4 regions of the Streptomyces sp. NPDC015127 genome follow, and region 1 is predicted to be linked to each of the others. Evidence: riboswitches for the same ligand, from Rfam matches in the RefSeq annotation. Region 1 holds a riboswitch; each other region holds the start of a gene.
The links. Region 1 has a riboswitch for cyclic di-AMP ahead of ACF08N_RS07060 (NlpC/P60 family protein). Riboswitches for the same ligand answer to the same signal wherever they lie in the genome.

Region 2: linked by a shared signal. The riboswitch ahead of ACF08N_RS04400 (transglycosylase SLT domain-containing protein) and the one ahead of ACF08N_RS07060 (NlpC/P60 family protein) in region 1 are both predicted to bind cyclic di-AMP.
Region 3: linked by a shared signal. The riboswitch ahead of ACF08N_RS00645 (peptidoglycan DD-metalloendopeptidase family protein) and the one ahead of ACF08N_RS07060 (NlpC/P60 family protein) in region 1 are both predicted to bind cyclic di-AMP.
Region 4: linked by a shared signal. The riboswitch ahead of ACF08N_RS13180 (M23 family metallopeptidase) and the one ahead of ACF08N_RS07060 (NlpC/P60 family protein) in region 1 are both predicted to bind cyclic di-AMP.

What each region holds. Positions count from the first base shown of each region.
Region 1 is NZ_JBIBVE010000003.1:163,276-171,057, reverse strand. Features, by position in the region: gene ACF08N_RS07070 (M23 family metallopeptidase) at 1-119, shown strand, start outside; gene pcrA (DNA helicase PcrA) at 185-2,620, opposite strand; cyclic di-AMP (ydaO/yuaA leader) riboswitch at 2,861-3,025, shown strand; gene ACF08N_RS07060 (NlpC/P60 family protein) at 3,028-4,176, shown strand; gene ACF08N_RS07055 (hypothetical protein) at 4,247-4,600, opposite strand; gene ACF08N_RS07050 (NlpC/P60 family protein) at 4,923-5,966, shown strand; gene ACF08N_RS07045 (LuxR C-terminal-related transcriptional regulator) at 6,012-6,701, opposite strand; gene ACF08N_RS07040 (PspC domain-containing protein) at 6,698-7,782, opposite strand, start outside.
Region 2 is NZ_JBIBVE010000002.1:250,067-257,848, forward strand. Features, by position in the region: gene ACF08N_RS04385 (helix-turn-helix domain-containing protein) at 1-623, shown strand, start outside; gene ACF08N_RS04390 (Fpg/Nei family DNA glycosylase) at 852-1,631, shown strand; gene ACF08N_RS04395 (zinc-dependent alcohol dehydrogenase) at 1,886-3,067, opposite strand; cyclic di-AMP (ydaO/yuaA leader) riboswitch at 3,528-3,683, shown strand; gene ACF08N_RS04400 (transglycosylase SLT domain-containing protein) at 3,689-4,462, shown strand; gene ACF08N_RS04405 (metallophosphoesterase family protein) at 4,591-5,082, shown strand; gene ACF08N_RS04410 (hypothetical protein) at 5,128-5,973, shown strand; gene ACF08N_RS04415 (cupin domain-containing protein) at 6,415-7,158, opposite strand; gene ACF08N_RS04420 (acetylxylan esterase) at 7,300-7,782, opposite strand, start outside.
Region 3 is NZ_JBIBVE010000001.1:139,427-147,208, reverse strand. Features, by position in the region: gene dxs (1-deoxy-D-xylulose-5-phosphate synthase) at 1-1,139, shown strand, start outside; gene ACF08N_RS00665 (aspartate aminotransferase family protein) at 1,143-2,537, shown strand; gene ACF08N_RS00660 (helix-turn-helix domain-containing protein) at 2,617-3,204, shown strand; gene ACF08N_RS00655 (DUF6126 family protein) at 3,228-3,392, shown strand; gene ACF08N_RS00650 (tyrosine-protein phosphatase) at 3,412-4,224, opposite strand; cyclic di-AMP (ydaO/yuaA leader) riboswitch at 4,964-5,120, shown strand; gene ACF08N_RS00645 (peptidoglycan DD-metalloendopeptidase family protein) at 5,125-6,033, shown strand; gene ACF08N_RS00640 (SGNH/GDSL hydrolase family protein) at 6,193-6,984, shown strand; gene ACF08N_RS00635 (TetR/AcrR family transcriptional regulator) at 7,068-7,688, opposite strand; gene ACF08N_RS00630 (carboxymuconolactone decarboxylase family protein) at 7,782-7,782, opposite strand, start outside.
Region 4 is NZ_JBIBVE010000005.1:412,032-419,813, reverse strand. Features, by position in the region: gene ACF08N_RS13185 (aldo/keto reductase) at 1-577, opposite strand, end outside; gene ACF08N_RS13180 (M23 family metallopeptidase) at 747-1,796, opposite strand; cyclic di-AMP (ydaO/yuaA leader) riboswitch at 1,808-1,964, opposite strand; gene ACF08N_RS13175 (PP2C family protein-serine/threonine phosphatase) at 2,211-3,488, opposite strand; tRNA gene ACF08N_RS13170 (tRNA-Met) at 3,671-3,744, opposite strand; gene ACF08N_RS13165 (phosphodiester glycosidase family protein) at 3,969-5,582, opposite strand; gene ACF08N_RS13160 (histidine kinase) at 5,881-6,468, opposite strand; gene ACF08N_RS13155 (hypothetical protein) at 6,487-6,747, opposite strand; gene ACF08N_RS13150 (ATP-binding cassette domain-containing protein) at 6,844-7,449, shown strand; gene ACF08N_RS13145 (hypothetical protein) at 7,446-7,568, shown strand.

The sequences.
Region 1 (7,782 bases):
ACTCGGGCAACTCGGGCAACTCGACCGGCCCGCACCTGCACTTCGAGGTGCGCCCCGGCGGCGGTTCGGCCATCGACCCGCTGCCGTGGCTGCGCAGCCACGGCCTCGACCCGACGTAACGGCCGGGCAGGCGACAGCGAACGCACATGAGGCGGGGGCCGCGGCCCCCGCCTCGTGGCGTTTGTCAGAGCTTCTCGACCGGCGCGTACCGCAGCAGCAGCCGCTTCGGCTTCTCGTCCCCGAAGTCGATCGTCGCCTGCGCGTCCGAACCCGCCCCGGCCACCGCGATCACGGTCCCCAGACCGAACTGGTCATGGGTGACCCGGTCGCCCACGGACAGCGCGATCACCGGCTTGTCGTTCGTCCGCCGCGTGGCGAAACCGGACGCGCCGCCCCGTGCACGCGACGACGACAGCGACGACGTGATGCCCGACGTGGGTCCGGCAGGCGCGGCCATCGGGCCGGTGCGCTTCCAGTCCACATGCGCGACCGGAATCTCCTCCAGGAAGCGCGACGGCGGGTTGTAGGAGGGCTGGCCCCAGGCGCTGCGCATCGACGAGCGCGTCAGGTACAGGCGCTCGCGGGCGCGGGTGATGCCCACGTACGCCAGGCGCCGCTCCTCCTCGAGCTCCTTGGTCTGGCCCAGCGCCCGCATGTGCGGGAAGACGCCGTCCTCCATGCCCGTCAGGAACACGACGGGGAACTCGAGGCCCTTGGCGGTGTGCAGCGTCATCAGCGTGATGACGCCGGTGCCTTCCTCGTCCTCGTCGGGGATCTGGTCGGAGTCGGCGACGAGCGCGACCTGCTCCAGGAACTCGGCGAGCGTGCCCGCGCCCTCCTCCTCCCCGCGGTCCTGCTCGAACTCCAGCGCCACGGCGGCCAGTTCCTGGAGGTTCTCGATGCGCGTCTCGTCCTGCGGGTCCGTGGACGCCTGCAACTCGGCGAGATAGCCCGTGCGCTCCAGGACGGCTTCGAGCACGGTGGCCGGTCCGGCACCGGACTCGGCGATGGTGCGCAGCTCCTCCATCAGCACGTTGAACCGCTTGACGGCGTTCGCCGAGCGGGCCGCCATGCCGTACGCCTCGTCGACGCGGCGCAGCGCCTGCGGGAAGGTGATCTTCTCGCGGAGCGCGAGGGCGTCGATCATCGCCTCGGCGCGCTCGCCGATGCCGCGCTTGGGCACGTTGAGGATGCGGCGCAGCGGGACGTTGTCCTCGGGGTTGGCCAGCACGCGCAGGTAGGCGAGGACGTCCCTGACCTCCTTGCGCTCGTAGAAGCGCACACCGCCGACGACCTTGTAGGGCAGGCCGACGCGGATGAAGATCTCCTCGAAGACACGGGACTGGGCATTCGTCCGGTAGAAGACGGCGACGTCGCCGGCCTTCGCCTCGCCGGCGTCGGTGAGCCGGTCGATCTCGTCGGCGACGAACTGGGCCTCGTCGTGCTCGGTGTCCGCGACATAGCCGGTGATCTGGGCGCCCGCGCCGGCGTTCGTCCACAGGTTCTTCGGGCGGCGGGACTCGTTGCGCTCGATGACCGCGTTGGCGGCGGACAGGATCGTCTGGGTGGAGCGGTAGTTCTGCTCCAGCAGGATCGTCGTCGCGTCCGGGTAGTCCTCCTCGAACTGGAGGATGTTGCGGATGGTCGCGCCGCGGAACGCGTAGATCGACTGGTCGGCGTCGCCGACGACGCACAGCTCGGCGGGCTCCAGGTCCTCGTACCCCTCGCCCACCAGCTCGCGCACGAGCGTGTACTGGGCGTGGTTGGTGTCCTGGTACTCGTCGACGAGGACGTGGCGGAAGCGGCGCCGGTAGTGCTCGGCGACATCCGGGAACGCCTGGAGCAGGTGGACCGTGGTCATGATGATGTCGTCGAAGTCCAGGGCGTTGGCCTCGCGCAGCCGCGCCTGGTACATCCGGTACGCCTCTGCCAGCGTCTTCTCGAAACCGTCCTGCGCCTGGTCGGCGAAGGTCTCCTCGTCGATCAGCTCGTTCTTCAGGTTGGAGATCTTGGCGCTGAAGGACTTCGGCGGGAACTTCTTCGGGTCCAGGTCGAGATCGCGGCAGACCAGCGACATCAGGCGCTTGGAGTCGGCGGCGTCGTAGATCGAGAACGACGAGGTGAAGCCCAGCTTCTTCGACTCGCGGCGCAGGATGCGGACGCAGGCGCTGTGGAAGGTCATGACCCACATGGCATGGGCGCGCGGGCCGACCAGCTGCTCGACGCGCTCCTTCATCTCGCCGGCGGCCTTGTTGGTGAAGGTGATCGCCAGTATCTGGCCGGGATGGACATGGCGCGTGGCCAGCAGGTGGGCGATGCGGTGGGTGAGCACGCGCGTCTTGCCCGAACCGGCGCCGGCGACGATGAGCAGCGGGGAGCCGACATGGACGACGGCGGCGCGCTGCTGCTCGTTCAGCCCCTCCAGCAGGGCGGCCGCGTCGACGGCAGGGCGGGGCGCGCCGTCGCGGTAGTACCCGTCGCGGGCCGGCGGCACGTCGTACGCACCCTGGAAGAGATCGTCCGGGATCGGCTCCGGAGCCGACTCCTCAGGGGGCGGAGGGGGCTCCTCCCCGTGGGTCTGGAGATCCGCCAGGAAGCTGTCGTCAAAGAGGCTGCTCATCGCTTATCGAGTCTAGGCGGCCGGACCGACAACCGGGCCCGCATGCCCATACGGGGAGAGCTCACGTTGCGTGACCGAGCCTGTCCGAGGCGCCATCGCGGCGCGGAAACACGGCCGCCACCCAAAAAGGTCACGGAAATGTATCGGACATATCGAACATCAACCTTCACAGCGCGCACACGAGTTGGCTAGCGTGCTCGACCAGACGGCCCGCACCCCTCCCGGCGAACCGCGCCGAACGGGTCGACTCCGCCGAATTCGGGCTGCCCGCAGGGGCGTTCGAAACCGGGGACCCAAACTCTGCACAACCGGGGTGAATCGGACCATGCTGTCAGTGGTCCGTAGGGCATCTTCCGTTCTGCCCGAACCCGACAGCTAACCCGGTAGGCGGTCCACGGAAGAAGGAGATGCCGGCCTTGGCGTCGCATCGCAGGACCCGCAGCCGCAGCGCAAAACCCTCCCCCGCCGTCGGGTTCACGACGGCCGCCCTCGCCGGCGTCACCCTCCTGTCGTCACAGAGCGCCACCGCCACGCCCAGCGACCCCAAGCCCTCCATCGAGGAGGTGCAGAAGAAGGTCGACGACCTCTACCGGCAGGCCGGCAGCGCGACTCAGGAGTACAACAAGGCGAAGGAGGCCACCGCCGAGAAGCGGCGCGAGGTCGACACGCTGTTCGACGAGGCGGCCGCGCGGGCGGAGAAGCTGAACGAGTCGCGCCGCGCCCTCGGAACCTACGCCGCCGCCCAGTACCGCACCGGCGCGGTCACCCCGACCGCGGCGCTGCTGTTCGCGGACAGCCCTCAGGCGTACTTCGACCAGACGCAGCTGATGGACCGGATGACCGACCAGCAGCGGACGGCCGTCAACGACTACGAGACGCAGCGCGCGGCGGCCGCGAAGCAGCGGGCCCGGGCGACGAAGCGGCTGGAGTCGCTGACCGAGTCCCAGCAGGCCCTGCGCATCAGCAAGCAAAGCGTCCAGACGAAGCTGGCCGAGGCGCGCACCCTCCTGTCGGAGCTGACGGCCGAGGAGAAGGCCCGGCTCGCCGCGATCGAGCGCGAGAAGGAGGCGGAGGCGCGGCGCAAGGCGAAGGCGAAGGCCGAGGAGGAGGCCAGGGCCCGCGCCGAGGCGGAGCGGCAGCGCCAGGAAGGCGACCGGACCTCGCCGGAGACGGGCACCGGGACCGGGACGGACGACGGCACGTACGCGGCCAAGGCCGACAAGGTGCTCGCCTTCGCCCGCGCCCAGATCGGCAAGCCGTACGTGTGGGGGGCGACGGGCCCGTCCTCGTACGACTGCTCGGGGCTCACCCAGGGGGCCTGGAAGGCGGCCGGGGTGGACCTGCCGCGCACCACCTGGGACCAGGTGAAGGTGGGGCAGCGCGTCGCGACGGCGGACCTGCTCCCCGGCGATCTCGTCTTCTTCTACGACGACATCAGCCACGTCGGCATCTACATCGGCGGCGGCAAGATGATCCACGCGCCGAAGCCGGGCGACAGCGTCCGCGAGGAGTCCATCTACTACATGCCGATCTACGGGAGCGTCCGCCCGGTCTGATCCACCCCACCGGCAGGCGCGTGCCCGGACGGTCCCGCCCGTCCGGGCACGCGTGCGTCCGGGACGCGCATCAGGTCCAGAGCGTCGCGATGAAGATGTTCGCGACCGTCAGGCCCCCGACGGCGCCGAAGAGCGCCTTGTCGATCCGCTCCTCGTCCCGCTTGACGTAGACCAGGCCCAGGATCACCACCAGCACCGCCAGCTTGATGCCGATCTTGAGGTTGTTCACGCTCTGATCGTCGGCCTGGTTGAGGCCCACCAGCGCGACGCCGGTGATCAGCATCGTCAGCGCACCGTGCAGCATCGCCGGGGTGAAGCGCGCCGTGCCCGCACCCATCGCCTTCATCTGGGTCAGGAAGCCGCCCAGCAGGGCGGCGATGCCGATGATGTGCAGAGCGACGAAGACATTGATGAGTACGTCCATGGGGCGGAGCCTAATCGGCGCCATACCACCGTCCGGCGGCCGGGGGAGCTCGGTCGCGGGGTTCGGTCGGTGCCGCGCCGCAATGCGGCCGGGCCCGTGCGCCGCGGCGCACAGAAAGCGGACATCACCGTCCAGGTTCGGACACTTACCGTCCTTCCGTCACGTGTCCGTGACCGCCAGGTTTAGCGTCAGCGCCCAGGTGGCCGACTCCCCACCGCCGTCGCAGCCGGACGGCACCGGCCGCCACCGCCGAAAGAGCCGGCGGCGCACCGCTCCCCCTGTGCGGTGCGCCGCCGGACCGCAGGAAGGACGTGTACGCCCCGTGGCAGCGCACCGGAAACCGAAGCAGCATCCGCTCACCGGGCCGGCCGCCCGTACCGCAGCCACCCTGGCGCTCGCAGGCGCGGCGACGTCGACCGCGCTCGACGGCTCGGCCCACGCGGAGCCGCGCCTCACCCCCGCCCAGCTGAAGGCCCGCGTCGACAAGCTGTACCAGGAGGCCGAGGAGGCGACCGAGAAGTACAACGGCGCCAAGGAGCGGACGGAGCGGGCCCGCGCGTCGCTCGACGCGCTGCGCGACGAGGCGGCCCGCAGGACCGAGCGGCTGAACACCGCCCGCAACGCCCTCGGCTCCGTCGCCACCGCGCAGTACCGTTCCGGCAGCCTCGATCCCGGCGTGCAGCTCGCGCTGACCTCGGACCCCGACGAGTTCCTGGCGCGCTCCTCGCTCGCCGAGCGGGTCGGGGAACGGCACGCGGCCGCTGTCGCCGGTGTGCACCGCCGGCTCGTGGAGATCGGCCGGCTCCGGGCACGGGCCGACGAGCGGACGGCCGAACTGGAGCAGCACCGCCGCGCTCTGGAACGGCACAAGACGGCCGTGCGCGGCAAACTGGCCGCCGCCGAGCGGCTGCTGGCCCGGCTGACCGCCGAGGAGCGCGCCGCCTACGACGCCGGACCGGCCGAGCCCGCCCGCGCCGGCCGCTCCACCGCACCGCGAGGCCCGCTCAAGGCCCCCAACGGCCGGGCCGCACAGGCGATCGCCTACGCGTACGGCGCGCTCGGCAAGCCCTACGTGTGGGGCGCGACGGGGCCGTCCTCGTACGACTGCTCCGGGCTCACCCAGGCCGCCTGGCGCTCGGCCGGGGTCTCGCTGCCGCGCACCACGTACACCCAGATCAACGCCGGACAGCGCGTCTCGCGCTCCCAACTCGCCCCCGGGGACCTGGTCTTCTTCTACTCCGGCGTCTCGCACGTCGGCCTCTACATCGGCGGCGGACGCATGATCCACGCACCGCGGCCGGGTGCGCCCGTGCGGATCGCGCCGATCGACGACATGCCCTTCGCCGGGGCGACCCGGGTCTCGTAGCGTCCGCGGGACCCGGGCCGGACCCGGCCGGACAGCCGCCGGACGTCAGACCAGGCGCCGGGCCGTCGCCCACCGTGTGAGCTCGTGGCGGTTGGACAGTTGCAGCTTCCGCAGCACCGCCGAGACATGCGACTCGACCGTCTTCACCGAGATGAACAGCTGCTTGGCGATCTCCTTGTACGCGTACCCGCGCGCGATCAGCCGCAGGACCTCGCGCTCCCGCTGGGTGAGCCGGTCGAGGTCCTCGTCGACCGGCGGCGCGTCCGTCGAGGCGAACGCGTCCAGCACGAAGCCCGCGAGCCGCGGCGAGAACACCGCGTCGCCCTCCTGCACCCGGAAGATCGAGTCGACCAGGTCCGTGCCGGTGATGGTCTTGGTGACATAGCCGCGGGCGCCGCCGCGGATCACGCCGATGACGTCCTCGGCCGCGTCCGACACCGACAACGCCAGGAAGCGCACCGGGTGGTGCGCCGATGCCATCAGCGGCGCGCAGCGGCGCAGCACCTCCACGCCTCCGCCGCCGGGCAGATGCACGTCCAGGAGGACGACCTCCGGCCGGGTCGCCGTGATCACGGTGACCGCCTGGTCCACGTCGGCGGCCTCGCCGACGACCTCGACCCCGGTGCGCTCGGTCTGCCCGATCTCGGCCTGCACACCGGCGCGGAACATCCGGTGGTCGTCGACGAGCACGACCCGCACCCGCCGCTCGACGCTCTCTTCCGCAGACTCGGTCATCCGTCAGCCCTCTCCATCTCGAGCTCCACCTCGGTGCCCCCACCGGGCACCGTGCGCAGCCGTGCCGTGCCGCCGTTGCGCTGCATCCGGCCGATGATCGATTCTCTTACGCCCATTCTGTCGCCGGGGACGGCATCGAGGTCGAAACCCGGCCCCCGGTCCCGCACGGAGACGAAGACCGTGCGCCCCTCGACCTCCGCGAAGACCTGGACCGCCCCTCCCGCGCCACCGTACTTGGCGGCATTGACCATCGCCTCGCGCGCGGCCTGCATCTGTGCGGCCAGTTTCTCGTCGAGCGGGCAGTCGCCGACGACCACGACCTCCAGCGGCACCCCGTGCTTGTCCTCGACCTCGGCCGCGGTCCTCTTGACCGCCTCGGCCAGGGTGTCGGGCTCCTCGTCCTCGTCCTTTCCGTTGCCCTCCGGCCGGTAGAGCCAGTTGCGCAGCTCGCGCTCCTGGGCGCGGGCGAGCCTGCGCACCTCGCCGGGGTCGTCGGCGTTGCGCTGGATCAGGGTGAGGGTGTGCAGGACGGAGTCATGGACGTGGGCGGCGACCTCGGCGCGCTCCTGCGCGCGGATGCGCATGGTCCGCTCCTCGGAGAGGTCCTGGGTCATCCGCACCAGCCAGGGGCCCGCGAGCAGGGCGACACCGGCGATGACGGCGATGGCCGCCGTCAGCACGTTGCCCAGCTGGGCCGCCGAGCCGCGCACCACCATGAACACGGTCAGACCCATGCCGACGAGCGCCACCCCGGCGAGGGCACGCGCCAGTTGGACCAGGCGGCGGCGCCTGCTGTCCGCGAGACTGGCCCAGCGGGCGCGCCGGGCGTTGTCCGCCTGCCGCCACACCAGCACCACACCGGCACCGATCAGCAGGGTCGGCCACACGTAGCGGTTGGCGGCGCCGTTGGTGTCGACGTTGCCGACGAAGATCGCGGCGCCGACGAGCAGCGCGACGAGGGCGAACAGCTGGCCCTTGTCGGGCTTGCGCAGCCGGCGGCGGCCGTCGGGCGTGGTCTCGAAGACGGAGCGCGGCTCGGCGGCCCGGCCGCCGACGCCGAGCGGGACGACGATCCAGAACA
Region 2 (7,782 bases), on a different contig from region 1:
AGCAGCTCGGGCTGTCCCGCGAGGACGTCGCGCTGCGCGCCGGATCCGCGCCCGGGTACATCGAGTACCTGGAGGAGCAGACCGCGACCCCGGGCATGGGGTTCCTGCTGCGGTTGGCCGACGCTCTGGAGACCACCGTCACCGCGCTGACCGGAGCCGACGTGGACGCGCCGCCCGGTTCGGGGCGGGCCGCGCACCGCCCCGAACTGGTGGAGCTGGCCGAGGACGAGTGCTGGGCACTGCTCGGCACGCACGGAGTGGGACGTATCGCCGTCGCGGGCCGGGACGGGCCCGCCATTCTCCCGGTCAACTACGTGGTCGCCGAAGGGGAGGTGGCGTTCCGCACCTCCCCGGAGGCGCTGCCCGGGCAGGCGGCGGGCCAGGAGATCGCTTTCGAGGTGGATCACATCGACGAGGCGTTCAGCCGCGGCTGGAGCGTCCTGATCGTCGGCGCGGCACGGTCGGTCACGGACCAGGACGCCGTGCGGGAGCTGGAACGGCAGGCGTACAGCGCGCCGTGGGCAGGTGGCGAGCGGGACCTGTGGATCGTCCTCGCCCCGGACCGGATCACCGGCCGCCGCATCCTCGTGCGCGGTGCGCAGGCACCGTGGGACATTCGCTGACGCGGACCGGCCCTCGGGTCAGCAGCCCCAGCACGACCGTCTGCACCGGCCCCTGGGTGGCGAGCAGTCCGGCCGGTCGTCGCGGCCCAGGTCCCCGAGGACGAGCGCACGGCCCTCTCCTCCGGGGCAGTTCCGGTACGCGGCCACCCGCGCGGGCGTCGTTCACCCGCGGACGTATCGCTGGTGCGCCGCGGGGTACCCGGGGGACGGCCGACGAGGGAGAAGGACATGCCCGAGCTGCCGGATGTCGAGGGGTTCCGGGAGGTACTGCGCTCCTGCGGCACGGGCCGCCGGATCAGCAGGGTCGACGTGCGCGACCCGGGCGTGCTGCGCGGGGTGACCGTGCGGCGGCTGCGGAAGGAACTCGAGGGGCGGCGTCTGGAGGAGCCCTGGAGGCACGGCAAGTGGCTCGTCGCCCCCACCGACGGGCCCCGCGTCGTCTGGCACTTCGGCATGACCGGGCTGCTGCTGTGCGCCGCGCCCGGCGACCCCGTGGCGGACCACGACCGCCTCGTGCTCACTCTCGACGACGACCGCAGGCTGCACTACCGCGACCAGCGCAAGCTCCAGGGCGTCCACCTGGCCGGCAGCGACGAGGCCGTCGAGCATGTACTCGGTGATCTGGGCCCCGACGCGCTCGGCCTGCCGAGGGACACCTTCCTGGAACGCGTCGCCGGGCGGCGGGGCGCCGTCAAGAACGTGCTGATGGACCAGTCGGTGCTCGCCGGCCTGGGCAACCTGCTCACCGACGAGATCCTCTGGCGCGCCCGGGTGGCGCCCGGGCGGCCCGCGCGTGACCTCGACGAGGCCGAACTGCGCCGGATCCATGCGGCGATGGGCCGGGTCCTGCGCTCGGCCGTGCCGACCGCGCGCGTACCGCCCCGGCGGACCTGGCTCACCGGGCGCCGGGACGACCGGGACCCGGTGTGCCCGCGCTGCCGCGGACCGCTGCGCGCGGACCGCACGGGCGGACGCCGCTCGATGTGGTGCCCCACCTGCCAAACCTGACCGGGCGCCGCGAGTACCTGCGGCTTGGGGGCGCCGCACCGCTGGTGGGCTACGGCGCAGCGCGCTGCGGGCAGCGAGGGGGCTGAAGCTTCAGCGCGCGCCGGCAACAGCGACGGTGCTGCGGCTCCCGCGCGCCGCGGACAGCCGGGCGCTACGGGTTCAGCGCGCCGCGGACGGCGAGGGCGCTCCGGCTCCGCCGCGCCGCGGACGGCCGGGGCGCGCCGCGGCCGCAGCGCGCTGCGCACCTCCGGGCGCTACGGCTTCAGCAGCGTCTTGACCATGCCATCACCCTTGGCCTGGAAGGTCGCGTACGCCTCGGGTCCCTTCTCCAGCGGCATGGTGTGCGTGGCGAAGCCCTCGACGCCGAGCGGATCGGCGTCCGTCAGCAGCGGAAGGATGTCGTCCACCCACCGCCGGACGTTGGCCTGCCCCATGCGGAGCTGGATCTGCTTGTCGAACAGGGTGAGCATCGGCACGGGATCCGCCATGCCGCCGTAGACCCCGGCCAGCGAGATCGTGCCGCCGCGCCGTACCGCGTCGATGGCCGTGTAGAACGCCTCCAGCCGGTCCACGCCGACATGCTCCATGACGCGCCGGGCCACGCGCCCTGGCAGCAGGCCGGTCGCCCACTGTCCCGCCTTGGCGACCGGGGCGCCGTGGGCCTCCATGCCCACGGCGTCGATCACCGCGTCCGAGCCGCGGCCGTTCGTCAGGTCGCGGACCGCGTCGGCGACCTCGTCGTGCTCGCGCAGGTCGAGGACCGTCACTCCCCGCGCCTGCGCCCGGACCAGGCGCGCGGGGACGAGGTCGACGCCGATGACGAGTCCGGCGCCCCGGTGCAGTGCGACGCGGCACGCCATGTCGCCGATCGGCCCGAGGCCCAGGACGGTCAGCGAGCCGCCGGGCGGGACGTCTGCGTACTCCACGGCCTGCCAGGCCGTCGGCAGCACGTCCGAGAGGTAGACGAAGCGCTCGTCGGGCGGTCCCTCGGGCACCTTGACCGGCAGCGTGTCGCCGAAGGGCACCCGCAGGTACTCGGCCTGTCCGCCGGGCACCTGTCCGTACAGCTTCGTGTAGCCGAACAGCGACGCTCCGGTGCCCCGGTCCCGTACCTGGGTCGTCTCGCACTGCGAGTGGAGTCCCTGGTCGCACATGAAGCACTCGCCGCACGAGACGTTGAACGGGACGACGACGCGGTCGCCGGCCGAGAGAGCGGTCACCTCCGGTCCGGTCTCCTCGACGATGCCCATGGGCTCGTGGCCGAGGATGTCGCCGGGATCGAGATAGGGGCCCAGTACCTCGTACAGGTGCAGATCAGAACCGCAGATGCCGGTGGACGTCACCCGGACGATCACATCCTTCGGCTCGGTGATGCGGGGATCGGGGACGGTCTCGATCCGGACGTCTCGCCGGCCCTGCCATGTCAGTGCGCGCATCGTGTCCTCCCGCGTGATGTCGGTGGCGGCGGGCGACCGCGTACGGGCGGAGAGCCGCGCCCCCGGCCACCGCGGACGAGTACCCGAAGCGGACGATGCCATTACATAAAGAATAAAACGGACTATTAGCACCCGATGAGTTGTGAGCTTTTCCTCTCCGGGGCCGCCCTCCTCCATTCCTTAATGTCCGTTTACGTGCGACTCGGGCGACTCGTCTTTCTTGTTCTCGGTTCCGTGACATCGGTCACGCGGTGGAACCACGACAGCGGCGAGCGCGTCCGCACCCTCCTTGTGCGGAGGGAAAGTTGAGTTCCCGACAGAAGGCGAGGAAGGTCGTTCCTGCCCCTTTTCCCCGGTTCCGCATTGCGGTTGTGAATTCAGGGCTTGTTCCGTCGGGCCGCTCTCGCTTACGGTCACCGCAATCCGGATGGACCGCCGAATCCTGCCGCCGTCCGGAATCCGACCACACGCACTCACGTTCGGCAGGAGCGGGGGACCCAGGTAAGCCGCCGATCCGGAAATCCGGAACGGCTCGGGGTGAAGTCGCACCGACCATGCGACCGGGCATCTCCAGCCCGAACCCGACAGCTCACCTCGCAGGCGACGGAGAGGAAATGCGTCATGCCTGCAAAGGGTAAGCACCGCCGTCCCAAGTCCAGCCGACTCACCCGCGGCTTCGTCGCCGCGGGCACGGGCGGCGCCGCGCTCGCCCTGCCGGTGATCGGCGCGACCACCGCCTCCGCCGCGCAGCCCGCGATCGCGAAGGCCGCCGTCACGGCGCCCGCCCCGGCGAAGAAGGCCCCCGCCACGTACACCGTCGTAGCGGGTGACTCCCTGGCCAAGATCGCCGAGGAGCAGTCCGTCAGCGGCGGCTGGAAGAAGCTCTACAACGACAACCGCCGGAACATCGGCGCCGACCCGTCGCTGATCCGCCCCGGCCTGAAGCTGACCATCGGCGCCAAGGCCAAGCCCGCGGACCGCACCGCGGACACCGGCCGCGCCGACCGCTCCGAGGCCCGCACCGCCCCGGCGAAGAAGACCCCGGCCGCGAAGCCCGCCAAGGCCAAGGCGTATTCCAACGATCTCGACGGCTGGATCAAGGAATCGCTCGACGTCATGGCCAAGCACGGAATTCCCGGCACCTACGAGGGAATCCACCGCAACATCATGCGCGAGTCCTCCGGAAATCCGCTGGCGATCAACAACTGGGACATCAACGCGGTCAACGGCACGCCGTCCAAGGGCCTTCTCCAGGTGATCGACCCCACCTTCCGGGCCTACCACGTGCCCGGCACGCCCTTCGACAGCTACGACCCGGTCGCGAACATCACCGCCGCGTGCAACTACGCCGCCGCCAGGTACGGCTCGATCGACAATGTGAACGGTCCGTACTGACCGTAGCCCCGAATTCGCGGCTTCGATTGCAGATGGAATCGCGCCGGGCGCCCATTCTGACGTCACGTCAGTGCGGCGCCCGGCGCGGCCGTGTGCCCGCCGGGCGCCGCAGCGGGAAGGTGGCAGGCATGCGACTGCTGCTGATCTCCGACACCCATGTGCCCCTCCGTGCCCGCCGCCTGCCCGATGAGGTGATGGCCCGTGTCGAGGAGGCCGACGTGGTGATCCACGCCGGCGACTGGGTCGACACCGCGACCCTCGACCTCCTCCAGGAACGCTCCGCCCGCCTCCTCGCCGTGTACGGCAACAACGACGGCCCCGAACTGCGCGCCCGGCTCCCGGAGGTGGCCCGGGCGGAGCTCGGCGGCCTCCGGTTCGGAGTCGTGCACGAGACCGGCCCGTCCCGCGGGCGCGAGCAGCGGTGCGCCGACCGCTTCCCCGACCTCGCCGTGCTGGTCTTCGGCCACAGCCACATCCCCTGGGACACCACGGCCCCCGGCGGCCTGCGGCTCCTCAACCCCGGCTCCCCGACCGACCGCAGGCGCCAGCCGCATCACACGTACATGACCGCGCAGGTGGCGGACGGCCTGCTGACCGAGGTCCGGCTGCACCGCCTGTGACCGGACCGAGTAGTTTTGCGGTCAACCGATCACAGGAGCCGCCCCGTGTCCGCCAGGTCCCGCCTGCTGTACGTCACCGACCTTGCCTACCAGGCCAAGGGCCGGCGGTACTGCGACGAGGACATCCACCTGTCCTCGCGGCTGCGTGAGGAGTTCACCATCGCCCTCGCCCATCCGGCGGACGCGGCCGCACTGATGGACGGCTTCGACGGCGTCGTGGTCCGCAACAGCGGGCCCGTCCTGCACTACCAGGACGCGTACGACGCCTTCCGCGCGCGGGCGGCCGAGCGCGGCACCCGGGTCTACAACCCCCTGACCGCCCGCGGCGACATGGCCGGCAAGCAGTACCTGCTCGACCTCACGAAGGCCGGCTACCCGGTCATCCCCACCGTCGACCGGCTCGACGACCTCGGCCTGCTCCCTGCCGCCGACGAGTACGCGGTCAAGCCCAAGGCAGGCGCCGACTCCATCGGCCTCCACTTCGCGGACCGCGGCCGGCTCGCTCAGCTCGCGCGTGGCGACGTGCTGATACAACCGCGCATCGACTTCCTCTACGAGGTCTCCTTCTACTTCGTCGACGACGCCTTCCAGTACGCCCTCCACGCCCCCGACCCCGCCCGCCGCTGGGACCTGGCGCCGTACGAACCCACCGCGGCCGACCTCGACTTCGCCCGGCGCTTCATCGCCTGGAACACGGTCGACCACGGCATCCAGCGCGTCGACGCCTGCCGCACCCGTGACTTCGGCCTGCTGCTCGTCGAACTCGAGGACCTCAATCCGTACCTGTCCCTGAACCTGGTCGACGACGCGACCCGCGAGGCGTTCGTCGCGGCGATGAAGACCTCACTGCACTGCTTCCTCGCCGCCCCGTCCGCTCCCGCCGCCCAGTGACTGTCCGGCCCCGTCGGCCCGTCCGCTCCGTACCTGCTCGAACAGGCGAGCCCAGCGGGCGGGACGCCGGGCGTCCCCCTCGCCGTCGCGGCGCGCCGCTGGAACTGGACCGCCGCGCCCGCAAGACCTTCCGCAAACCCGCAGAACGCACGGGCGGCTGCGGGCCACCTATGACCAGATCGCTGGACTCCGCGCGAAAGCCAAGCGCCGGGCCATCGACTGGCAACACCAGGGCAGTCGTCAGGCGTGCGAAGCGCGTCAAGCCCACCACCGCAAGGTAGGAGGGAATCTCCCGGCTTCAGCCGGGAGAGCACTTCAATCGCTCACCCTGCTCGTGCGCGCAACAGCCTCACCGGACTGCGCGCCCTCCCGGACACGCCCGCGGCACGGGACGCCCGCGCGTACGGCCGACTCCGCCGGCCCCGCCCCCGCCGGCCGCGCTCATGCGGGTCGTGCGTCGTACACGTCCAGGCGGCCGCACATGCCGAAACGGCCGTGGGCCGTGGGCCGTTCCGCCCGTACGGTGGCGTCCGCCAAGTACGCGGCGTCACCACTTTCCAGACGCGCGAGCTGCGCGCCGGTGGCGGCCGACGCGGCCGCGGCGCCCGTCAGCCACCGCTCACGCCAGCGCTCCGTGAGCGGGCGCACCAGCGCGGCCGCCGCGCGGTGGAACGCGGCCAGCGGCCGGGCGTCCCCGGCGTCGGCCGCTGACCGCAGCGCGGTGAAGCCCTCGATCGCCAGGTCACGGCGGCGTCGGGCGGCCCCGGCGAGCTGTTCCTCGGAGCCGGTCGCGGGCAGGGCCACGGTCTCCCGGTAGAGGGCCGGGTCGGCCAGGTAGCGCGGCGGCAGGGTGAGCACCGCGTCGCCGGCCTCCGGCAGCCCGCAGTTCTGCATCAGGACGACGATGGTCAGGTCGCCGTCGTTGACCAGCCGGTGGATCGTGCCGGGGGTGAACCAGACCAGGGCGCCGGGGGCGAGCGGCGTCTCCTCGAACCCGGAGGCGGTCAGAGTCTGCACCGCGCCGCGCCCTCCGGTCACGGCGTACCCCTCCGAACAGGTCAGGTGCAGATGCGGCGTTCCGCCCCGCAGCCCGTCCGCCGTCGGCCAGTCGTACACGCGCAGGCGGGACACGCCGATCCCGCCGGGGAGACCGTCGTACGCGGTGGCTGTACCGGGAGGGTTCAACTCGGCCTCCTGGGGACGGGGCGGCGGTGTTCACCACGCGGCGAGACGGTGCGTGCGGCGTTCAGCAAGCGCTTTCCACCGCACGCTAGGCCGCGCCCTCCAGCCCGGTCAAGAGCGCCGGTGCCGCCGCGCCGACGGCGGTCACCGCATCAGCGCGTCCGGCAGCCACGCCAGCCGGACCGCCTCCTGGAAGGGACCGCCACCTTCGTGGTCGTTGAAGTCGTACACCTCGATGCGCTTCTCCTCGTGGGCGTAGGCGTTGAACGCGGCGAACACCGTCGAGGGCGGGCACGTCTGGTCCTCCAGAGCCGCCGAGAAGAGCGCCGGGGCCCGCCCGCGCGCCGCGAAGTGGACGCCGTCGAAGTAGGCGAGCGTGCGCGCCGCCTGCTCGCTTCGGCCGCGGTGGGTCCGCAGGTAGTTGCCGACCTCCCGGTAGGGGTCGCGGTCGGTGAGCGTCGTCGCGCGCGGGAAGTCGCACAGGAACGGCACGTCCGGGGCGACGGCCGCGAGATCCGGCACCAGGCCGCCCACGGCCAGCGCGATGCCGCCGCCCTGGCTCGCACCGACGGCCGCCGTCCTGGACGCGTCCGTCAGCGGATGGGAGCGCGCCGCCTCGACGGCGCG
Region 3 (7,782 bases), on a different contig from region 1:
ACAGCGCCGCCGTCGAGTCGGCACTCGCCCGTGCCAAGTGCTTCCACGGCCCCGTCATCGTGCACTGCCTCACCGAGAAGGGCCGCGGCTACCAGCCGGCACTCGACGACGAGGCCGACCGCTTCCACAGCGTCGGCACCATGGACGCGTCGACCTGCACGCCCCTCGCGGCCGCCCCGGGGCCGTCGTGGACCTCCGTCTTCGGGGAGGAGATCGCCGCGATCGGGGCCGAACGGCCGGACGTCGTGGCCGTCACGGCGGCGATGCTCCACCCCGTCGGTCTGACCGCCTTCGCCGAGCGCTTCCCCGACCGGGTGTGGGACGTGGGCATCGCCGAGCAGCACGCCGCGGTGTCCGCGGCGGGCCTCGCCACCGGTGGTCTGCACCCGGTCGTCGCGGTGTACGCGACGTTCCTGAACCGCGCCTTCGACCAGGTCCTCATGGACGTGGCTCTGCACAAGTGCGGTGTGACCTTCGTCCTCGACCGGGCCGGCGTCACCGGCACCGACGGCGCCTCCCACAACGGCATGTGGGACATGTCGGTCCTCCAGGTCGTGCCCGGCCTGCGGATCGCCGCCCCGCGCGACGCCGACCGGCTGCGCGAGGAACTGCGGGAGGCCGTCGAGGTCGACGACGCCCCGACCGTGGTCCGCTTCCCCAAGGAGTCGGCGGGCGAGGCGATCGAGGCGACGGGCCGTATCGGCGGGATGGACGTCCTGCACCGCGACGAGGACGCCGACGTGCTCCTGGTGTCCGTGGGAGCGCTCGCGGGAGTGTGCCTGGGCACGGCCGAACTGCTGCGCGATCGCGGAATCCGCTGCACCGTCGTCGATCCCCGCTGGGTCAAGCCCGTCGACGCACAGCTGCCGCCCCTCGCCGCCCGCCACCGGCTGGTCGCCGTCGTGGAGGACAACAGCCGCAGCGGCGGCGTCGGCTGGGCGATCGGCCAGGCGCTGCGCGACGCGGGAGCCGACGTGCCGCTGCGGACCTTCGGCATCCCCGAGCAGTTCCTCGCGCACGGCAAGCGCGGCGAGGTACTGGCCGACATCGGCCTCACACCGGTGGAGATCGCGGGAGCGATCAGTGCCGCCATGGCAGCCGAGGACCGGCCCGCCGAGGACCCAGGCAAGGAGAACTGAGCGATGACCGAGGCATCCAAGGGCTTCGACCTGGCGACACTGCTGGCCCGGCGCGGGGCCGAACGCTACGAACTGCACGGCCGCCACCTCAACCACCAGCTTCCGCGCATGCTGCACACCATCGGCTTCGACAAGATCTACGAGCGGGCCGAGGGCGCGTACTTCTGGGACGCCGACGGCAACGACTACCTGGACATGCTCGCCGGGTTCGGCGTCATGGGCCTGGGCCGCCACCACCCGGTCGTCCGCAAGGCGCTGCACGACGTGCTCGACGCCTCCCTCCCGGACCTCACCCGCTTCGACTGCCCTCCGCTGCCCGGTCTGCTCGCGGAGAAGCTGCTCGCCCACACCCCGCACCTGGACCGCGTGTTCTTCGGCAACAGCGGGACGGAGGCGGTGGAGACGGCTCTGAAGTTCGCCCGCTACGCCACCGGCCGGTCGAGGATGCTGTACTGCACGCACGCCTTCCACGGTCTGACGACGGGCTCCCTGTCCGTCAACGGCGAGGCCGGGTTCCGGCAGGGCTTCGACCCGCTGCTGCCCGACACGTCGATCGAACTCGGTGACCTGGACGCCCTGGAGCGCGAGTTGCAGAGCGGCGACGTCGCGGCTCTGATCGTCGAGCCCGTCCAGGGCAAGGGGGTGTTGCCGAGCCCGCCGGGATTCCTGCGGGCCGCCCAGGAGCTTCTGCACCGGCACAAGGCGCTCCTGATCGCCGACGAGGTGCAGACCGGCCTCGGGCGCACCGGCGACTTCTACGCCTTCCAGTACGAGGCGGGCGTCGAGCCCGACATGATCTGCGTGGCCAAGGCCCTGTCCGGCGGCTACGTCCCGGTCGGGGCGACGCTCGGCAAGGACTGGATCTTCAAGAAGGTCTACTCGTCCCTCGACCGGGTGCTGGTGCACTCCGCCAGCTTCGGTGCCAACGCCCAGGCGATGGTCGCCGGCCTCGCCGTCCTGTCGGTGCTGGAGGACGAGCAGGTCGTGGCGAACGCCCGGGTGACGGGCGAGCTGCTGCGGGCGCGGCTCGCCGCGCTCGTGGACCGCTACGAGATGCTGCGGGAGGTCCGCGGCCGGGGCCTGATGATCGGCATCGAATTCGGGCGCCCGGAATCGATGCGGCTGCGCAGCCGGTGGGCCATGCTGCAGGCTGCCCGGAAGGGTCTGTTCGCGCAGATGGTCGTCGCACCGCTGCTCCAGAGGCACCGGATCCTGACCCAGGTCTCCGGCGACCACATGGAAGTGATCAAGCTGATCCCGCCGCTGATCATCGGCGAGCGCGAGGTCGACCGGTTCGTGGAGGCGTTCACGGCGGTGATGGACGACGCCCACAACGGCGGCACATTGATGTGGGACTTCGGCAAGACGCTGGTGAAGCAGGCCATGGTCAACCGCTGAGCCGCCGCACCGCCCTGCGCCGGTTTGCCTGTGAGGCAAGAAATTTGCCTCTCGGGCAAGGGCCTGGCGCAATGGACGCATGACCACTTCCGCCGCACCGTCGGGCGAGGGGCTGCACCACGTCGCGCCCCGGCTGCGCGATCTGCGCCGCCGCCGCGGGCTGACCCTTGAGGCCGCCGCCCAGCGCGCCGGGCTCTCCCCGGCCCATCTCTCCCGGCTGGAGACGGGGAACCGCCAGCCCTCGCTGCCGATGCTCCTCGCCCTCGCCAGGATCTACGGTACGACGGTCGCCGAGGTCCTCGGCGAGCTCCCGCCCGAGCGCGAGCCCGTCATCCGGGCCGGCCGCCGCGAGCCCGCGACCGCCGACGGCTGGACGTACCACCAGGTCGGCGCGCCGGGCCGGGCCATGCAGGCCCTGCGGGTGGTCGTCCCTTACGGGGCCCAGGGCGATCTGGTCCGGGTGCACCCGGGCGAGGAATGGCTGTACGTCGTCGACGGACGACTGCGCCTCGGCCTCGGCGACGCCGTCCACGAGCTGGCGCCCGGCGACAGCGCGCACTTCGACTCGCTCACACCGCACCGCATCGCGGCCGCCACGCCCGAGGGCGCGGAGCTGCTCTTCGTGCACACCCTGCTGCAGAGCCCCGATCCGCACCCGCACGCCTGACCCCGAAGGTTGTGATCACGCCCATGTGGGACCCCCTGGACAAGCCCCTGCCGGACACACCCGAGAACAGGCGCGAGGACCGCTTCCCGCGCGGCCTGGTCATCCGGCTGTTCGCCTACCTCGTGGCGGGGCACCTCGTCGCCGCATTCCTCTACCTGCTGTTCCTGGTGGGCGGCCAGAACCAGTAGGCGCCCTGCCGGCAAGGGCTCAGCCGTTCTCGACGAGCCGTTCGCGCAGCAGCTCACGGGTCCGGTCGGAGAGCCCGAGACCCTTCACCAGGTACTGATCGGTGCCGCCCCAGGTCTCCTCGATCGTCTCGAACGCGGCGGACAGGTACGTGGCGCGCGCGTCGAAGAGCGGGCTCAGCAGCTCCATGACCTCGTCGGACATGGCCTCGGGAGAGTCGTCGCCGCGCTTGACCTTGTAGCGGCGGTGCGGGTCGTTGGACTTCAGGTAGTCCGCCTCGATCGCCTCGCGCTCCACGCCGACGGCCAGCAGGGTCACCGCGATCGACAGACCGGCGCGGTCCTTGCCTGCCGCGCAGTGCATCAGCGCCGGGACGCTGTCCTCGGCCAGTGCGTGCAGGACGCGGCTGTGCTCGGCGGTGCGCTCCTTGATGATCAGCCGGTAGGAGGCGATCATGCGGGCGGCACCCTTGCCGTCGGCCAGGATCGACTTCAGCTCGTCGAGGTTGCCGTCCCGGACCATCTTCCAGAACTCGGCACCGTCGGCCGGGTCGCTCAGCGGCAGGTTGACATTGCGCACGCCCGGAAGCTCGACGTCCGGGCCCTCCAGCCGCTGGTCCGCCGCATTGCGGAAGTCGAAGATCGTGTGCAGCCCGAGGGACGCGAGAAAGGTGGCGTCGCTCGCGGTCGCGTGCGCGAGGTGTCCGCTGCGATAGAGCCTGCCGTGCCGCACGCGCCCGCCGTCCACGGTCGGCAGCCCGCCCACGTCCCGGAAGTTTCGCACTCCGGCCAGCCGGGGTTCGGTCGACGGGGCCTGCGGCAGCTGCTGCGTCACGTGGTCTCCTTCAGGTGACGGCCGTCGGCGCCGGTCGCCGACGAGGGCGCGATCCGACGATACGGCACACGTTCATCGGCCAATCATCTCAGTCGGTGTGCGGTTGCGGGGCCGCGGGGGAGGCGGCGGAGCGGTCGGCCACGCGGTGGTGACCGAGGCTGGGCGCCCGGGCCGGAGTTCGTCTGCCGGCCGCCCACGTCGGCCCCGGGTGAAATCGGGGTGCCGCGATCACGTTCCGATGCGTATGGCCGCCGGGGCGGATTCCCTTTGCGGGAAAGGGAAATGCGGTCTTTCGGAGCGCGATTCCGCCGAAGCCGGCCGGATGAATTCAGGGTGACCGGAAGCGGGCGGCCAAGGGCCTCGCCGTTCGCCGTACGGCCACAGAGGGCGAAATCGGGCGTTGTGCACCGTGGTTGATGCACAAGTAGACGCTTAGGCGATCATTTGCATCTTCTGTCCGAATTGAGCCTTTGCGGCTAACGTGCCCCGACTACGGGGGAGATGGGTCGCGGCCCGTGAGCAGGATCATATCCGTGACGGAACGTGCCCGGTTTTCCCGCGTCAATTCGCTTGCCGGAAAGGGAATTGACCCGCTCTGGTCCACGGAGGGTGACGAGGAAAGCGTCCCGCATGTCGCGGCCGCGAAAGATCGGGGGAAATCGCGGCTTGTTCCCGTCCGGTGTACTCGCCTACGGTCACGCTCAATCCGGACGGACCGCCTAATCCTGCCGCCGACCGGAGCTCGAACTCACCCACGTGTGGCAGGAGCGGGGGACCCAGGTAGTACGCCGTATCCGGAAAATTCGGACGGCTCGGGGTTAATTCGTGCAACCAGCGCGAACGGGCATCTCCAGCCCGAACCCGACAGCTCACCTCGCAGGCGCCGGAGAGGAATGCGCCATGCCCGGAAAAGGTAAGCACCGCCGTCCCAAGGCCAACCCCATCACCCGCGGCTTCGTCGTCGCCGGTACGGGCAGCGCCGCCATAGCCATGCCGCTGCTCGGCGCGACCGGCGCCAACGCCGCGACTCCCGCCGCCGCTCCCGAGAAGGCCGTCTCGGCCCCGGTCTCCGTCGCCGCCGCTCCGGCCGCCAAGAAGGCCCCGAAGACGTACACCGTCGTCGCCGGCGACTACCTCGCCAAGATCGCCGACGAGCAGAACGTGCGGGGCGGCTGGAAGAAGCTCTACAACGACAACCGCCGCGCCATCGGTGCGGACCCCGCGCTGATCCACCCGGGTCTCGAGCTGACGATCGGCGCGAAGTCCACGGCGAAGAACGACCCGGAGCCGCGCTCCGAGTCCAAGACCCGCTCCTCGCGCGACGCCTCGCGCGCCGAGGCCCCCGCCGCCAAGGCGCCCGCCGAGGAGGCCCCCGCCGAGAAGGCCGCCACCCCCCCGGCCTCCTCCGGCTGGTCCGCCCCGGTCGACGGCGGGATCTCCACGCCGTACCGCGCGTCCGGTGCGATGTGGTCCAGCGGTTACCACACCGGCGTCGACTTCATCGCCGGAAGCGGTACCAGCGTGAAGTCCGTCGGTCCGGGCACGGTCGTCTCGGCCGGCTGGAGCGGCTCGTACGGCAACGAGGTCGTCATCCAGCACTCCGACGGCACCTACTCGCAGTACGCCCACCTCTCCTCGCTCGGCGTCTCCAGCGGTCAGAGCGTCTCCGGCGGCGAGCAGATCGGTCTGTCCGGTTCCACCGGCAACTCCACCGGTCCGCACCTGCACTTCGAGATCCGTACCAGCCCCTCGTACGGCTCGGACATCGACCCGCTGGCCTACCTGCGTCAGCACGGCGTCTCTCTCTGACGCACAGTCAATCGCGCATCCCTCGTTCCGTCCGGCGGCGGAGCGGGGGATTCCGCGTATTCCGGCTTGGCGGAAACTTGACCGGTGGCAAAGATCACCTCCCGTCAACCCCTCCTTACGGTCGCGTAGGTCACATCCGTAAAGGAAAGATGTGCTCCCGTGGCAGACGATTCGAGAACAGAGAACAAGGGCGCATTCGGGTCGTACGCAGCGATCGGTGACAGCTTCACCGAGGGCGTGGGAGACCCCGGTCCCGACGGGACGTACGTCGGCTGGGCGGACCGGTTCGCGGTGCTGCTCGCCGACCTGACGCCGGAACACACCTTCCGGTACGCCAACCTCGCCGTTCGCGGCCGCCTCCTCGACCAGATCGTCGACGAGCAGGTCCCGAGGGCCAGGCAACTCGCCCCCGACCTGGTGACGTTCTGCGCGGGAGGCAACGACATCATCCGGCCGGGCAGCGACCCGGACGACGTGGCCGAGCGGTTCGAGCGGGCCGTCGCCGACCTCAAGAGCGCGGTCGGCACCGTCATGGTGACCACCGGATTCGACACCCGGGACGTGCCGGTCCTGCGCCATCTGCGCGGCAAGATCGCCACGTATACCGCGCATGTGCGGGCCATCGCGGACCGCTACGACTGCCCCGTCCTCGACCTGTGGTCGCTCAAGTCCGTGCAGGACCGCCGGGCCTGGGACGCGGACCGGCTGCACCTGTCACCCGAGGGCCACACCCGAGTCGCCCTGCGCGCCGCCCAGGTGCTCGGCCTCGACGTGCCCGCCGACCCGGACCAGCCCTGGCCGCCGCTCCCGCCGCGCGGCGCCTTGGAGGTGCGGCGCGACGACATCCACTGGGCACGCGAGTACCTGGTGCCGTGGATCGGGAGGCGGCTGCGGGGCGAGAGCTCCGGCGACCACGTGGCGGCCAAGCGGCCGGACCTGCTGCCGCTGTGACACGAGGCGACACGACGCCCGGAGCCGAGCCCCGGGCGTCGTGTCGCGCACAGGGTTCGTCCTTGTTCGTCCTTGTCCGAGACTCAGCGGGCGGTGGCCGTGAGAGCCTCGCGGTCCACGCCCAGCTCGCGGGCCAGCGCCTCGTCCGTCCACTGCAGCATCGCCGCGCGCGTCAACGAGCCCGCGTACGAGGTCATCTGAACGGCGAGCCCGTCGAGGAACGCCGTCAGACGCCAGGCCGCCGCCGCCGGGTCCTCGCACGAGAACTCCCCGGCCGCCGCGCCCTCCGCGATCACCTCGGTCAGCGCCGCCTTCCACTGCTGGTCCAGGGCGCGGGCGACCTCGCGCAGGGCCGGATCGCGCAGCGAAGCGGCCCAGGCGTCGATCCACAGCCGCCAGCCCTTGGCCTGCCCGGTCGGCGCGTACCAGCGCACGGCCGCCCGCAGCCGGCGCACCGCGGAGGTGCGCCGGCCGAGGAGCTTGCGCAGATGCGCGAGATCGGCGTCGGCGGCGTGCGTGAACGCCGCCGCGACGAGCTGTTCCTTGGACGAGAAGTGGTAGAGCACCAGGGCGCTGGAGACTCCGAGGGACGAGGCGACATCGGCGATCCGCACGGCCGCCACACCGCGTTGCTCGATCTGCTCGACAGCCGCGTTCAGGAGTTCCTCACGCCGCTCCGACACGCTCAACCGAATCCTGGCCACGGCGTCACCCTACACAGCGGATCTTGACTGGCACCCCGCCTCCGCCGGAGGGAGTCTCCGCGGGGCGGCGCCGGGGGCCGGGGGCCCCGCGGCT
Region 4 (7,782 bases), on a different contig from region 1:
CGTACGTGTCCCGGGAGACGAGGTTGTAGTGCGGCTGCAGGGCCACGTACCGGGCGAGTCCCTCACGGTCGGAGAAGTCCAAGGACTGCTGCAGGCGCTCGGCGCTCAGGTTGGAGGCGGCGATCGCGCGGACCTTGCCCTCCTTCACCAGCTGGTCGAGGGCGGTGACGATCTCCTCGACGGGGACGGACGGGTCGTCGAAGTGCGTGTAGTAGAGGTCGATGTGATCCGTGCGGAGCCGGCGCAGGGACTCCTCGGCCGCCGCCTTGATCGTGGTCGCGGACAGGCCCTTGTACTGCGGGTGGGCACCCACCTTCGTGGCGACGACGATCTCGGAGCGGTTGCCGCGCGAGGCCAGCCAGTCACCGATCACGGTCTCCGACTCGCCGCCCTCGTTGCCGGGCGCCCACGAGGAGTAGCTGTCGGCGGTGTCGACGAAGTTGCCGCCCGCGGCGGCGTACGCGTCGAGCACGGCGAACGAGGTGTCCTTGTCGGCGGTCCAGCCGAAGACGTTGCCGCCGAGGGCGAGCGGGAAGACGGCGAGGTCGGACGAGCCAAGGGTGCGAAGTGACGTCATGCGGGAATCAACGGCCCATCCGGCGGAGGCTATTCCGCCATCGCGCCCCCCGTCGGCCGGCACGGACAGACACAGACACCGGCACGGATACGGGCACAGACTCCGGCGAAGACATGGGGACGCGCGGCACGGATGCTCCGTACCGCGCGCCTTCGGCTGCCGCCGTCGCTCAGATCGTGAGGCCCTTGCCCCGCAGCCAGGCCATCGGGTCGAGACCGGAGCCGCCCGGGGTGTGGACCTCCATGTGCAGGTGCGGCCCGGTGACGTTGCCGGTCGCGCCGACACGGCCGATGGTCTCGCCGGTGCCGACCTTCTGGCCCGCGCTCGCGGTCATCGACGACAGGTGCGCGTACCAGACCTCGGTGCCGTCCTCCAGCTCCAGCACGATGCGGTAGCCGTACGAACCGGACCATCCGGCCGACTTGATCGTGCCGCCGTGCACCGCCTTGACCGGCGTGCCCGTCGGGGCGGCGAAGTCCAGGCCGGTGTGCCGGCCCGAGGACCACATGGAACCGGACTCGCCGAAGGTGGAGGTGATCGTGTACGAGGAGGTGGGCAGGGCGTAGCTCGCGGCGAGCTTGGCGAGGCGCTCCGCCTCCTCCTTGGCCCGCGCAGCCTCCTCGGCCTTGCGCTTCTCCTCGGCCGCCTTGGCCTCGGCCGCGCTCTGCTGCTTCTCTGCCGCGGCGGCGGCCTGCTCGGCGGCCAGCTTCTCGGCAGCGGCCTTCGCCTCGGCGTCCGCCTCGGCCCGCTGCTGCTCGACCTGCTGGAGGATGCGGGCGCGCAGGGCCTCGCCCGCGCCGAGGGTCTGCCCGCCGGTGCCCGCGCCGTCGTCGGCGACGGCGGTCATCGCGGTCAGCGGTGCCGCAAGCGCGTCGGAGCCGTCGGAGCCGTCGTCGTCGGAGAGGAGGGAGCCCACACCCGGAAGCGACTTGGCGTCGGGGAGGTTGTCCGCGATCGAGTCCGGGAGGGAGATGGAGACCGCCGGCTTGTCCTGGGCGGTCGCTATGCCACCGGCGCCGACCGCGGCGATGACGCCGACGCCGAGGACGGTGGAGCTGCGGGCGAGACCGCCGCGCTGCTTGACGACGCGGTGCCGGCCGCGCACCGGGCGGATGGATTCCTCGGTGGGATTCCACTCCTCCCACGTCTGCTCCGCGGCGTCGCCGCCGAAGGGGGCGGGCGCGAACGGGGCCTCGGGGGCAGGCATGTTGGACGCCACGAAGGCGTACTCCTTTCCTTCCTTCTCGCCTACCGGGTTAGCTGACGGGTTCGGAGCAGGAAGGTCTCCTACGGGCGTCTTCGGCCGCGAACTGAGCGGCAGGAGATGCCCGATTCACCCCAAGAGGTGGTTCCCCGGTTCCCTTGCGGAATTCGGCGCGTGCGCACGGTGCCGTCTCTTGCGACGGCTGGGACGACCGCGCTGCGTTATCGAACGTTAATAGAAGCCGGGGCCGGATTCCAAGCTGTTCCGACTGATCGTTAACGACTGCGGCCAGGACTTACCGGGACAGAAGCAGGCGGAATCGGGCGACTTGATCACCCCTCAGGTCACCCATGGTTTCTGACGTTGTGTCAAATGTTATGCACAGGGGCACCTTGCGACTACACACCGTACGCATGTCGCCGTCGCCGCTCATCCCGGCCGGCCGTGCCCCCGAGTCCGCCGCTCGCCGTCCGGGCGCCTGCCGCCGTCCCAGCGCCGCGCGCCCCGCGCCCGGGCCCCGGCGCCCGCGACCCCGCGCCGGCCGTGCGCCCGGGCCGCGTCGGCGGCGGACACGACCGGCACCGTCCGGCGCCGTTCCGGCTGCCCTTCCCCCGGCCGGCCGACCGCGAGCAGCGCCATGTCGTCCGTGGACGCCCCGCCGGTGTACCGGCGCACATCGTCGACCAGCGCGTCGAGCAGGGCCTCGGGACCGGGGAAGATGCTGCCCCGGAGCCGTTCGCCCGGGTCGTAGAAGACGCCCCGGGTGTCGCGCGCCTCGGACAGGCCGTCCGTGTAGAACAGCAGCGTCGATCCGGCGGGCAGCGGATACTCCTCCGCGCGGTCCGGCCACACCCCCAGGTCGCCCATCCCCAGCGGCAGCGCGGCCTCGGACGGCTCCAGCACGTCCAGACCGCCGTCGGCGTGCAGCTCCAGCGGGTTCGGGTGGCCGCGGTTCACCAGCCGTACGGTCCCGTGCCCCGTCCCGTCGCAGGGCGGGATCTCGCCGAGCACGGCGGTGGTGAACCCCTCGATGGCGTCCAGCCCCTCACGCCGCATGCCCTCGCGCTTCAACGCCCGCTCAAGCCGCAGCGCCACGCCCTCGAGCGAGCTCTCCTGCTCGGCCGCCTCCCGGAACGCACCGATCAGCACGGCGACGGCCTCCACCGCCTCCATGCCCTTGCCGCGCACGTCCCCGACGATCAGCCGCACCCCGTGCGGGGTGTCCTGCACGGCGAAGAGGTCGCCGCCGATGAACGCGTCCGCCTGCGCCGCCTCGTACCGCGCGGCGACGTGCAGACCGGCGATCCGGTCCGCAGGGGTGGGCAGCACGGCGCGCTGCGCGGCCTCGGCGATCACCCGCGCCGAGGCGAGCCGCGCACTGCCGCGCGTCACGACCCCGTTGATCAGCAGCGCGAAGCCCGCCACGGTGAGCACCGTGCTCGTCTCGGTGACGGCGGTGATCTGGGCGATGGTGTTGTTGTAGACGTGCAGACCGCTCGTGGCCACCACGGCGGTGATACCGATCAGGAGCGTCATGACCCAGCTGACGATCGGCGCCGCGATGAGCGGGGCCGCGGCGAAGAGCGGCACCGCGGTGAAGCGGGCCGGCGTCAGCAGATCGAAGATCACCCCGCCGGCGATCATCGCGGCGGGCAGAAGACGGACGAACCACGGCGCGACGTAGCTCCTGCCCAGTTCTCGCCCCACTGGTGTCTCCCTGCCGCTCCGCCCACGGCCCACGGACCGGTGCCGCGCACCTCCCATGCTGCGCGCCCGTGCCACGGGCGGCGACTTGCCACGTCCGGCCGGACGAATCCCCAGGTCAGCAGCGCCGGAAACGACGGCGGCCCGACAATCGAGATGATCGATTGCCGGGCCGCCGTCTTCAGTAGCGGGGACAGGATTTGAACCTGCGACCTCTGGGTTATGAGCCCAGCGAGCTACCGAGCTGCTCCACCCCGCGTCGGTGAACACAACCTTACGCCATCCGGAGCAAGATCCACACCACTTTCCGGGCCGGCCTCCGATCCGGCCGCATCGGCGCCGTTCGGTCAGGTCAGGGCCCGTCCCGTCAGCGCCCCTCCCGTCGGCGGCCGCGTCCCGGGACGACAGAGCGCCCCGACCGGTTCAGCCCGGTCGAGGCGCCGAGGCCCTGCCCGCCCGACGGGCCGGCGGGCGCTGCCGTGATCAGGAGGTCGGTCGCGGGTGCACGAGCAGCACGTTGCCGAGCGAACGCTGACCCGCCGCGTCCGAAGGCCGGTTGACGATCCCCGACCGCGCCGTGGCCATGACGCTGGAACCCCCGCCGTCGAGGTTCATCGCCTCACGCGCACCGAGCTGCCGCATCAGCCGTGCGGCGTCCGCGATCCCCAGCCCCTCGCTGTAACCCGCCTGCCGACCGTCGACGACGACGAGCAGCAGCCGTCCCCGGTCGTCCACGCCGATCATCGAGCGCGGGTTGCTGCGCAGGGTCCAGTTGTACGTGAAGGTCTGGTCCGTGCCCTCGCGGATGATGCCGTCCTGCTGGGCGTTGACCGACACCTGCCCGTCCCTGACCAGGGTCGGGCCGACCTGGAGGATCGTCGTGTCGGGGGTGAGCTCCACCGTGCGGCCCCTGCTGTCCTGCACCCGCTCGGTGAAGGTCAGTGTCGCGCCGACCGCGGCGTGCTCCAGCAGCCAGTCGGCGCTCTCGCCGATGGCCTGGACGGTCGACCCTCCGGCGGGCACGCGGGCGCCGCGCGAGGCGTTCACCGCGGTGACGCGGCCGTTCGCGTCGAGCACGGCCTCCGCGCCCGCGCCCGCCGGGGGCCTGCCCCACTCCGGGGTGAACCGCACCAACTCGCTGCTGTCCGTGCACTTCAGGTCGTGCTGCGGCTTCTCGGTCGGCAGGTCGCCGCCGACGCCGCCGCAGTTCCAGACGTCACCGGGCGCGCGGTTGACCCCGTCGACCTCGACGGTCTCCCCGCCGGCCCGGAGCGTCACGTGCGCCGTGAACGTGTCCACATCGACGGACCGCCCGCCCTGGCTCAGCTTCACGCCGGCCCGTCCCTGGGTCGCGGAGCCGAGCAGCCTGCCGTCCTTCACGTACAGGCCACCGGGGGCGCTGTTGTAGAACCACTGGCCGTTGACGCCGGCGATCGCGCCCGTCGAGGCGATGAGGTCGGTCAGCTTCTCGGTCCCGTTGAGCGCGGGCCCGAAGTCCGTGCCCACCGTGCCGTCGAAGGTACGGAAGTCCAGCCGGAGCACGTGGACCTTCTGCGGGGCGCGGGCGTCGGTGCCGTCCTGTGCCGTGTAGCGCGTGCCGCCGGCGAATCCGGCCGCCTTGACCCGGGCCAGCACCGCGGTCGCGTCGGCGGCGTCCGCGTAACGGCCGATGCGGACGGTCCAGCCGAGCGTGCCGGGGAGGCGGTCCGCGTACGCCGGTGAGGTGACCTCCTCGACGCGGGGCTTGAACCCCTTCTCGCGCAGAGCCGCGGCCACGCGGTAGGCGGTGGTCCGGGGACCGAGCGCCGTAGCGGCTGACGCGAGCGGGCCGTCGGGGGTGGCCGGCAGATAGACGTGAACGGTCCACCGGTCGTTGGCGTCCTGCTTGCCGAACGCCATCGAGGTCAGCGTCACTCCGGGCGCCACGGTGCTCGTCACCGGCGGGGCGCTGGGAATGAGGGGTTGCTGCGCGGAGGGGACGGCGGATGTCCGGGCCGCCGAACGCTGCGGCGGCGCCGCCTCCGCGAGAGGCGCGGCCGCTGCCGCGCCCAGCACCGTCGCAGCCGCCGCCAAGAGGGAAAGGGACTTGCGCTGCATGGGCGTCCTTCCGTCGTCGGAACGTAAGGCAAGGCAAAGCGCAGTCGATTGCCGTGAGGTGACTCGGAGTTCAACAGACGAGGCAGCTCGGTGGAAGGCTGCGGTCCGACGGGACCCATGCCGCGTCGCGCGGCGTGGCCAGGTGCGGGACGTGGGGCCGTGGGGCGTTGACGGTGTGTCGGCCACCGCCGACCGGGCCGATCCGCTCACCGCGCACGCGGGGGACGGCGAGGCGCTCGCTCAGCGGGACGGCGACACGAGGCCGAACTCCTAGGCGATGATGACCGGCTGGACCAGGTCACGGGCCGCCATTTCGGTGAGCAGCCGCCCCACATGGGCCTTGGCGGTGGCCGGGCTGATGCGTGGTCGCGGCCGGCCCGTCGACGTCCGCCAGTCCCGGCGCGGGGGCCGGCGGCGCGCCGGCCGGTTCGCCCCTGCGGAGAACGCCCAGCATGCGCCGCAGCCCTGCCGGAGTGTCCCTGCTGGTGGCCTCGACGACGGCCATTGCCTTGCGCGCCTCCTCCGGCTGGGTGTCGATGATCCGGCGGCCCGTACCGGCCTGGATGGCGATGATGCCGATGTTGTGCGCGACCATGCCGTGCAACTCGCGGGCGTCGCGGAGCCGTTCGGCGGTGACCGCCTGGACCGCGATCTGGGCCCGCACCGTTTCGGCGTGCTCGCGGCGCTCCTGGATCAGGTAGCGGGTCATCCAGGCGGGGGCGACCAGGACGAGGAACACGACGGCCGAGGCGAGGTCCTGTGCCCCGGTCCGGTAGAAGGCCCCGGCGGCGATCTGCACGGAGAGGGCCGTGGCGGCGGCCGCGAGCGCGGCCCGGCGCGTCCGGGTCGCGGCGATGCAGCCGACGGCGAGACCGGTCAACAGCACCTGCAGACACCCGATCTGTCACGCGGGCCCCGGCCACAGGGGCGAGCCGGGCGAGGCCGGATTCGTGACCGCCGTCACTGTCGCGGCGTACGAGCCGGCGCGCATCAGCGCCAGGGCGGGCAGGGGCCGGCGCCGCAGCAGGGCAAAGGGCAGAACCGCTGAAACGGCCGGCAGAAGGACCCGCATGCCGGTGGTCGGCGGCCGGGCCGCCGAGCCCAGGGCCTCCGCCGCGGCCGGCGGCACGCGCGGCGGGCTGTTGGTGCGTGGCGGGGCGGGCATGTCGCGATCATAGGGAGCGGCGCGTGCCGGGCCATCGACCCGGAAGCGTAAGCCCGTGGGCTACCGGCCGAGTCCGCGAGTGTGGCCCGCGGCCCGATGCCGCCGGGCTCCGGCCACGGCACCGTGACATGCGTGATCGAAGTCAACGAACTGACGAAGCGTTACGGCGCCGCCACCGCCGCCGCCGGCCTGGCCTTCACCGTCAACCCGGGCCATGTCACCGGGTTCCTCGGTCCGAACGGAGCGGGCAAGTCCACCACGTTGCGGATGATGCCCGGCCTGAGCACGCCGACCAGCGGCACGGTCCGCGTCGACGGACAGCCGTTTCGGGCACCTCCACGCGGTCTGCGGCCGTCGGGGCACTGCTCGACGCCCACGACGTGCACGGCGGGCGCGGCGCGCGGGCGTATTGCGCGTGCGCATCTGTCCGCGCCGGCGCACAGCAACGGGCTGCCGCGGCTCCGGGTGGACGAGGTCCTGGAGGAGGTGGGGCCGGCAACCGCGGCCCGCCGTCGCATCGGGGGATTCTCGCTGGGGAAACCTGGTGGAATTCGCCACCCGCGGCAGGCGGCTGAGCGTGACCGTCCGCACACCCGGCGTCGCCGGACTGGCCCCCGTCCTCACCGCGGAGGGCGCGGCCGTCCACCGCAAGGACGACGGCGCGTGCACGGCGACCGGCCTGGCCGAGGAACGCATCGATGAGCTCGCCTCACGCCACCGCGTGCTGCTGCACGATCTCTCCCCGTGCTGCCTCCCTGGAAGAGGCGTTCATGGGTCTCACCGCCGACAGCGTCGAATACAGCGCAGGAGAAGCACAGTGACCGCACAGAGCGTGTCCGAGCCGAACGTGTACGTGCCCCCGCCGACTCCCGCGCAGCCCGAACTGCCGCCAGCCCCGCCGCCCGGACTCACCGACCTGCCCCAGGCGGCTCCTCATGGTCGTCGTCGGCAGTGTCGGCGCCATCGCGGTCTTCGGCGAGTACACCAGCGGGCTGATCCGCACCACCTTCGCCTTGGCCGCCGTCCCCGCACGCC